Regions from separate parts of the Ruegeria sp. BC2 genome, predicted to be linked through region 2. Evidence: riboswitches for the same ligand, from Rfam matches in the RefSeq annotation. Region 2 holds a riboswitch; the other holds the start of a gene.
The links. Region 2 has a riboswitch for cobalamin ahead of ACR0CU_RS08565 (DUF1636 family protein). Riboswitches for the same ligand answer to the same signal wherever they lie in the genome.

Region 1 (4,511 bases), on a different contig from region 2:
TTGTACATGTCGCTCATGCTGGCTTTGGGCTTGTCGCCGATATGGATGCAGCTTTCAGTCAGTTCGTAGGTTTTGATCCCGAAAGGTTCGAGCGTCTCTGGCGTCACCTCGCCACCCACTTTCATCCCGTAGTTCCAGCCCGCGAAATAGAAATCGGCATCTGCGCCGACCAGCACCTCTTTGCTGGGATACTTGGCCGACAGCTCGGGCAGTTGCTGCACTCCGGCGCGCATGTCCTCGTCCAACGTCTTCCAGCCGGAAATGCCGGTATATCCCACCATTCGGTCGGCCAGGCCCAGCACCAGCATCATTTCCGTCAGGTTCACGTCGTTCGAGATCGCCGCCTTGGGCGGTTCGTCAAAGGTGACGGTTCGATTGCAACTTTGCACGGTGGTTTCCGCGATCGCGGTATTGGCGGCCAAAGCCAAGCCCAGGACTAGGGTGGTCGGTTTCATTCCAAGCTTCCTTCTGGTTGGGGATTGGGGAGTTGATAGGTCAGGTGAGGTTTGTGACTGAGGCTGAGTTGCTCTTGCCGGGCGGTGACATCGAACGTGTCAGAGACCAGCCTGTCACTCAGCACTGTCTGGGTTGGGCCAAAGCCGCAGGGTCGACCGTTCTTCAGAATCAGAACACGGTCGCAGACATCGGCGGCCAGGTTCAGATCGTGCAGCGAGGTGACGATCGTCAGGTCGAGGTCCCGGATCAGCCGCAACACCTCTAGCTGGTTGCGGATGTCCAGGTGGTTGGTAGGCTCGTCCAGCACAAGAATCCGGGGTTCCTGGGCAAGGGCGCGCGCGACCATCACACGCTGACGCTCGCCGCCGGACAGAGTGGCCAGCCCACGGTCGGCAAACCCTTGCAGATCCATTCGGTGCAGCGCGGATTCGATGATCTGGTGGTCACGACTGCCGGGCGTGGACAGGCCCAACCGGTGCGGCACCCGCCCCAACGCCACGATGTCGCGCACGGTCAGCGCGAAATCCGAGGGCTGCTCCTGCAGCACGGCGGCAACCTGACGCGCCAGCGCCCTGGGGGCCATTCTTTTGACGGACCCGCCGTCCACCAGAATGTCGCCCGAGGACGGACGGTGATAGCCGTAGATCATCCGCAGAAGGGTTGTCTTGCCGGCACCGTTGGGCCCCACAACCCCCATGACCTGCCCGCGCATCAGCGCAAAACTGGTCTCGTGCAGCACCAACGGCGCTCGTTTTCGCGGCGCCCAGGTGACGGTATCCACCGACAGCAAAGGCGCGCTCATGAGGCGCAATCCGCATTTTCCGAAGACGCAGCCATCGCGGCTGGAATGCGGGCCAGCGTCGCGTGGCGAAGCCCGGCCGGGCGGTCGACCGAGCTGCACCATCCATCGCGCAACTGCTGGTACAGCCGGGCGAATTCCACCAATGCCCCGGTCTCTTCAGACGTCAGGCCGCCAAACAGGTAAGATGCCTTGCCCGGCGCGTGATAGGCGACGGTACAGGGTCGGGTGCACCCGGCCATGCAGGCCGCACCGGAAACGTCAAAACCTGCCAAACCGTCGTCTTCGGCCAGCGCGGCGCGCAATCGTCCGATCAGGTCAGGCCCGGGGCGTACGGCTGCGCTCTTGGGTCGGCAAGATAGGCAAACCGTGATGTGATGTGTTGATTGTCGGTTCATTTCGCCCTCCGCGAAATCGCGGGGCGGAAAGGGAACCAGTCATGTCAGCGGCGTAAGCCGAAAATGCCATCTTGGCCTCCTTCCGGGACACCCCGCCCGGGTTGAGTTGCGTTTGATGATGGCAGGTCTCCTGACTCGCGGTGTATGGCTTGCCCCGCCTTCCCAGACCTATCGGCCCAGTGGCATCCGGGGGTCGCACACCGCCTACAGTTGCGGGGGCAGTCACGGAGTTGGCGTCAGAACGGCGCCGCACCGTATTCCCTTTTACCCGACCGCCGAAACGATCGGGAACCATCAGCGCCAATCTCATCCATGAAACCGATTGCACTGTCAACGACGTTCTGGGCGGCTGCACAATGGAGGTGTCCCGGCGACCCTTCGGCACCACCTGAGCGACAGACCGGGCGGTGAATTACGTCGTTCTGACCAACTGGCTTAAGATGGCCCGGAAGGTCCCGAAACACGGCGGTGCAAGCGGGCTGACTGCCAAGCCTCCGTGAGCGGCCTCGCCTTTTCTCTTTGAATGCAGAAGCCTATCGTTGGCAAGCGTACAAAATTTACGCGCGGAAAAATCATTGATTTATCCTGTGATTGATTCAAACATACGAATTCGACACAACTTTAGCTTTACCTCCGTTGTTGTCGCTGTCGCCCGTTTCGTCGGGCCCTTCCGACTGCTGGAGTGAGTGCTGGCGGTCGGAAGGCATTTCAAAAAGATCAGCGTTGGGAGGACGCGGTGCCCGGTCTTAACGTACGAACCCTTCCTCGAAACTTCGCACCGGTTTTTGCCCATGACGTCATTGCGTCAGCACGCTTTGTTTTCGGTCCCGGGGATCGGCAGAATATCTGTCTGCCAGCCATGTCTTTGGCGGCAAAACCGGGGACCGCATAGACGTGAGCACGCAAAAAGGACCACCTATTCCACAAGTATCAACAAACCCAAAAGGAGAAGAAAGTGATTAACAAAGTCATGATGATTTCAGGCGCGACGTGTTTCGTACTGCTAGCGGCCTGTGACGACACCAGCACGTCAAGCGCACCTGCCGAACTGACACCCGCTCAACAGGCGTGTCTGCGAGACGTGGCCAAAACAACAAACAATTCGCAAGTGGTCGTGCTCTCATCCGCGTTCAGCGAGGCTGGAACACAAGTTACCGTTGGGGTTGGAGAGGATCGGGCTCCGTGGAATTGTATTGCCTACAGTGATGGCGCGACAGCTGGTATCGAGTTCCTCGGCGACGAAGGCGCGTTGTGACCGGTTTGATGCGTAGCCGAAATCGGCTGCGCAGCACTGGCTTGATACGCTGAGGTCCGGCTTGGTCTGCAGAATAACCATCATCGCGTTCGCGACCCTTTACCTGTTGGCGTTGTTTGCGTTTGTGACGGGCACTTTTGGCTGGTTTGGACAGGAACGAGACCCATTGTCCGGCGTATTCCTTTTGCCGCTGGGTCTGCCTTGGGTCCTTGCGTTGGACCTTTTCTCAGAGTCGGCCAAACCGTGGCTCGCGGCGATTGCACCGGTGCTCAACCTGTTGGCACTGGTTTTGATATGCAGATGGGCACGTGGTTTGCGCCAGGAATGAAGGCGGAACTCTTTCCCGCAAAATAGGAGGAAAACATGGGAAAAGTGATCTTGGGGCTTGTGATCGGGCTCATCCTCGGTGTGGTTGGAGCGATGACCTTGGGCGGCGGGGCCGCGATGGGTGTCGGCGTTGCGACAGGCTTGTCCGCCGGTGTGTGCACCACATTGAAGGGAGCTCAGGCCGAGAACCTGATCACCGCCGAGCAAGCAGATCAGATCCTCAATCGCGTGAACTCCGAGATGGCATCATTGCAAGGAATTGAAACGACGGACGAGATCGTCGGCAGCGCACAGGCATGCGATGAATTTCTGGCAAAGTTGCGGGAAGCGAAGTGAGGTTTCTGCTCACCGGAAACACAACATTTACGATAGACCGACAGAGGACCTGCTTATGAAACGCAGTTTTTGGAATCTTTTAACACCCGCACTTGCGATCAGCGGAACGGCCGCCCTGGCCATGTCAGACGCCGACGACGCGTGTATCGACCATCTGCGACAGGTCGGTGGACCGGACGGTCAATCCGGTACGATCGAAAGCTCACAGTTCTCGGAAGCCGGCACGCTCGTCATGCTGCGTGACGCCGGCGGAACACTTTGGCGCTGCATTGCGTACAAGGACGGAAGCATTGGCGAGATGTCGGTTGTCGAGGCGATGGATGATGGTGGCGGAGCCATGGACGGCGCTTCCGGGTCTACAGGTAGCCAGCGCGTCACATTCGATGCCGGATCCACCGGCGCCGAGCTCGTCGGCCAACTCGCGCCAGGGGAATCGCAGCAATACGTTCTTGGCGCGAAGAACGAACAGTTCCTTTACGTCCGCGTTGCTCCGCGAGATGGATCCCTGGACTACGTCATTCGCAACCCCGATGGGTCTGAATTGCTGGGATTGATGTCTGCGGACAAGGAGTATCGCGGACAGCTGTGGCAATCCGGCGATCATGTTGTCGAGGTCATCAACCGCGGCAGCTCTGCCGTCGACTACAACGTCATTTTTGGAATTGAGTAGGTGATCGACCTGAAACCCTGAACCGCATTTCCAAAACAACCGGGGAAAAGCAGATGAAGTCCAAGACCCTAGTGGCGATCGGCGCGGTCAGTGTCTCTGTGCTTGCAGGATGCGGCGAAAGTGGCGGATCAGTGGAAGCAAGTGCACCGATTGTGGGCAGTTCCAGCGATCTGTCGTCATTTGAAGGCGCAAGAGCGGGTCAGGCTGAAATGGGCATTCAAAGTCTCGGGTTTGAACTCATCCGAAGCGAAGGGCTGACCTCGTACTGGT
Region 2 (4,511 bases):
GTGTACCGTCAGGTCGATACCGTCGCGCAGCAGCGACCCCGACAGCTTGCCCCCCACATTGCCCAAACCGATGAAACCGACCTTCATGTTCTGCCCTCCCGCAGGCGCAATTTCGTTGGCACGAGTATTTCCGTTGCCCATCGACAAAAGAAACGAATAATAAGTCAATCTAAATGCAAAATATTTTGGTGCTGAATGGACCGCCTGCCCAATCCGGCCTGGCTGCGCAGCTTCGAAGCCGCCGCCCGCCATCTGAATTTCACCACCGCCGCGCAGGAACTGGGCCTGACCCAGACGGCGGTGTCGCTGCATATCCGCTCGCTCGAGGCGGACCTTGGGCAGCCGCTTTTTGCCCGCAACGCCCGACACCTGTCGCTGACCGAGCTGGGCCAGTCCTATGCGCTGACCGTGCGCCGGGCGCTGTCGGATATTGCGCTGTCCACCAACAGCTTGTTCGGCCCCGCCTCGCGGCAGGCGCTGACCATCCGGGCGGCGATATCGACGATGACCTACTGGATCGCGGCCGAGCTGCCCGCGTTCAGCGCCCAGCACCCCGAGATCCCGGTGCGGCTGGTGTCACATATCTGGAACGACTCGGCCGCGCCTGCGGATGTGGACGTGGAAATCCGGCTGGGCTATGGCGACTGGCCCGGAGTTGCGGCCGAACAGCTGTGCTCGGAACGGCTGGTGCCCGTCTGCCGGGCGCAGGACCCGGCGCCAGACCTGCAAAACGGCCCGTTGATTCACATTCTGGGGTATGAGGACAACTGGGCGCGGTACTTCGAGGCCACGGGCACCGACCTGCCCGACCGCCCCGCGCGTAATTCGGCGGATACGACCGTCACGGCGCTGCAACTGGTGATGGCCGGCGCTGGCTATGCCACCGTTCTGGAGCGGTTCGCGCGCAACGCCATCGCCCAGGGCGCGCCGATCCGGGTTGCGGGGCCGGCGATTCCCTTTGCCCAGTCGCATTATCTGATCCGCAGCGTCAGCGCGGCGCCTCCGTCCATCCCTGCCCAGTTGTTCCTGGCCTGGCTGCGCGACCGGCTGGACGGCGATGCCGCGGATTGATCCCGGCAAGTCGCTTTTTCGATCCGACGCGAGGCACTTGGCCCCGCGCGCTTGACAACCCCCCTGCCCGTGCCGCATGTCGCTTGCGTTGGTGTCTGTGCAAGCAGATGAAAAGGGAATGCGTCAGCGGTTTTCCGTCAAACGCAGCCGCCCCCGCGACCGTGACCGGAGAGGGTGCCCAAATGCCACTGGCCGCTGGCCGGGAAGGCGGGACATCCGACAGAGCGCCGCTCTGACATCCGCAAGCCGGGAGACCTGCCAACGCCCGAAGACAAACCGGACGGGGTGTTCCGGTGTCGGGCCCATGTCCGCAACGTGGCCCGCGCATACCCCGTCCCCCGACAACCGAGTGAGGGGGGATGAGAGACGTGACCGAGACCACACCAGTCGAGCTGCTGGTCTGCACCACTTGCCGACGCGGGCTGCCCATCGAGGATGACGCCCAGCGCCCCGGCACGCTGCTGCACAAGGCACTGGCAGCCGCCGACCTGCCCGCGGGCATCACCCTGAAGCCGGTCGAATGCCTGTCGAACTGCGATCAGGGCTGCTCGATCGTTCTGCGCGGCGGGCCGTCGCGCTGGACCTTCGTCTATGAGAACCTGAACGAATCCGACCATGTCGAGATCATCGTCGAAGGCGCCACCAAATATCTGGCCGCCGATGATGGCCTTGTGAAATGGCGCGACCGCCCTGAACATTTCCGCAAGAACTGCGCCGCCCGCATTCCCCCGATTGGAGCCTGAGCATGAGCACCCTCGAAAAACTTCCCGTCACCGTCATCACCGGCTTTCTCGGCTCGGGCAAGACCACGCTGATCCGCCATCTGATGCAAAACCCGCAGGGCAAGCGGCTGGCCGTGGTGGTCAACGAATTCGGCGACGTGGGCGTCGATGGCGAAATCCTGAAAAGCTGCGCGATCCCCGACTGCCCGGCGGAAAACATCATGGAATTGGCCAATGGCTGCATCTGCTGCACCGTGGCCGATGACTTCATCCCCACGATCGAGGCGCTGATGGCGCTCGACCCGCGCCCCGATCACATCCTGATCGAAACCAGCGGTCTGGCCCTGCCGAAACCGCTGCTCAAGGCGTTCGACTGGCCCGACATCCGCTCCAAGATCACCGTGGACGGCGTGATCGCTCTGGCCGATGCCGAGGCCGTGGCCGCAGGCCGCTTCGCCCCGAATGTCGTGGCGGTGGATGCCCAGCGCATGGCCGATGACTCGATCGACCACGAAACGCCCCTGTCCGAGGTGTTCGAGGATCAGATCTCGTGCGCCGACATCATCCTGCTGACCAAGCCTGACCTGGCCGGCCCCGAAGGCGTGGCCAAGGCGCGCGAGATCATCGCCGCCGAGGCGCCCCGCCCCCTGCCCGTGGTCGAAGTGGCCGAGGGTGCGGTGGACGTGCGCGTGGTGCTGGGGCTGGAGGCCGCAGCCGAAGACGACATGGACGCCCGCCCCTCGCATCACGATGGCCATGACGACCACGAACATGACGATTTCGAAAGCATTGTGGTCGAGCTGCCAGAACAGACCGACCCGGCGCAGCTGGTCGCCAATATCGAGCGTCTGGCGAACGAGCTGAACATCCTGCGGGTCAAGGGCTATGCCGCCGTTCAGGGCAAGCCGATGCGCCTGCTGGTCCAGGCGGTCGGCGCGCGGGTGCGGCACCAGTATGACCGCCCGTGGAAACCCGAGGAAGAGCGCCGCTCGCGCCTTGTGGTCATCGCCGAGCATGACGACATCGACGCCGACGCTATCCGCGGCATCCTGACGGGCGTCACCGAGGCCGCCGAGTAAGCACCGATGCACGTCGTCTTCCGCGAAAGCCACGGGCTCGAAGAAACCGAGACCCCGACCGATCTGGGCCAGAGCCCGGCGGATCTGGTGGTGCTGTCCTTTTCGGACAGCGACCTGGGGGCTTTCGCGGCCGGCTGGCATCGCGGCGGCGGGCCCGAGGGGCGGATGCCCTCGTTGCGGCTGGCCAACCTGACGGCGCTGAAGCACCCATTGTCGGTCGATACCTATGTTGAGCAGACGCTGGAGGGCGCCAAGGGCATCCTGATCCGGCTGATCGGCGGAGTGCCCTATTGGTCCTACGGGTTGCAGCAGGTGCTGGCGCTGGCGCAGGCCAAGGGCATCGCGCTGGCGGTGCTGCCCGCCGACGGGCGCGAGGATACGCGGCTGGACGACTATTCCACCCTGCCGGTCTCGACCCTGCGGCGGCTGGCGCATCTGTGCGACACCGGCGGCGAGGTGGCCGCGCAGGCGGCGCTGGCGCAGATGGCGCTGGCGGCGGGACTCTATGCCGGGCCGGTGATGGGGGCCAAGACTCTGCCCGACTGCGGCGCGTGGTGCCCGGATCGCGGCGTGATTGCGCCCGAGGACGCATTCGCGGGCGAAGGCCGGCGCATCATCGTGACGTTCTACCGCGCCTACCTGACCGCGGCCGATACCGCGCCGGTCGCGGCCCTGATCCGAGAAATCCGCGCGCGGGGTCATCAGGCGGTAGGGCTGTTCGCGCCCTCGCTCAAGGCGCCTGCGGCGGCGGAATGGCTGGCCGAGATTATCCCCGAGATGACGCCCTCGGCGATCATCAATGCCACCTCGTTTTCGGGCAAGGGTGCGTCGGGCACATCGCCCTTGGACGTGGCGGGCGTGCCGGTATTTCAGGTCGCGCTGGCCACTTCGCGCCGCAAGGCCTGGGCCGAGGCCGAACGCGGCCTGTCGCCCGCCGATCTGGCCATGCATGTGGTCCTGCCCGAGGTGGACGGGCGTATCACAGCCGGTGTCGCCTCGTTCAAGGAGCCGGGCAAGCGCGACCCGCATCTGGAATATTCCCGTTTCGCCCACCGGCCCGAGCCCGACCGGATCACCGCCATCGTCGACCGGGCGATGGCCTGGGTGGACCTGGCCGAGAAGCCAAAGGCGCAACAGGTCCTCGCGCTGGTCTTGTCCACCTATCCGGGCAAAGACTGGCAGATGGCCCATGCGGTGGGGCTGGACGCGCTGGCCTCGGCCGAGGCGATCCTGTCCGACCTGCAGGGCGCCGGCTATGACACCGCCCCCGCCGAACCGATTGCCGATACCCTGCTGGACGCCCGGATTTCCTGGCCGGTCTCGGCCTACCGCGCGGCGCTGGCGCAACTGCCCGAGGCGTTGCGCGCCGATCTGGAAACCGTCTGGGGCGCACCCGAGGACGACCCGGCCTGCGCCGATGGGGCCTTCCACTTCACCGCGCTTCGGCGCGGCAAGGCGCTGGTGGCGTTACAGCCCGAACGCGGCACTCCGGAACTGCGCGACGACGAATACCACGACCTGTCGCGCACGCCCCGGCACGGCTACGTAGCCTTCTACCTGTGGCTGCGGCACGGGTTGGGCGCCGATGCGCTGGTCCATATTGGCGCCCACGGCACGCTGGAATGGCTGCCGGGCAAAT

Region 1: another riboswitch for cobalamin. It lies ahead of ACR0CU_RS15685 (DUF1636 family protein); the one in region 2 lies ahead of ACR0CU_RS08565 (DUF1636 family protein).

What each region holds. Positions count from the first base shown of each region.
Region 1 is NZ_JBQFUQ010000004.1:132,605-137,115, reverse strand. Features, by position in the region: gene ACR0CU_RS15695 (ABC transporter substrate-binding protein) at 1-455, opposite strand, end outside; gene ACR0CU_RS15690 (ABC transporter ATP-binding protein) at 452-1,258, opposite strand; gene ACR0CU_RS15685 (DUF1636 family protein) at 1,255-1,653, opposite strand; cobalamin riboswitch at 1,757-1,964, opposite strand; gene ACR0CU_RS15680 (hypothetical protein) at 2,609-2,908, shown strand; gene ACR0CU_RS15675 (hypothetical protein) at 3,272-3,571, shown strand; gene ACR0CU_RS15670 (hypothetical protein) at 3,627-4,241, shown strand; gene ACR0CU_RS15665 (hypothetical protein) at 4,295-4,511, shown strand, end outside.
Region 2 is NZ_JBQFUQ010000001.1:1,720,376-1,724,886, forward strand. Features, by position in the region: gene ACR0CU_RS08555 (NAD(P)-dependent oxidoreductase) at 1-87, opposite strand, end outside; gene ACR0CU_RS08560 (LysR family transcriptional regulator) at 196-1,071, shown strand; cobalamin riboswitch at 1,144-1,348, shown strand; gene ACR0CU_RS08565 (DUF1636 family protein) at 1,431-1,814, shown strand; gene cobW (cobalamin biosynthesis protein CobW) at 1,817-2,872, shown strand; gene cobN (cobaltochelatase subunit CobN) at 2,879-4,511, shown strand, end outside.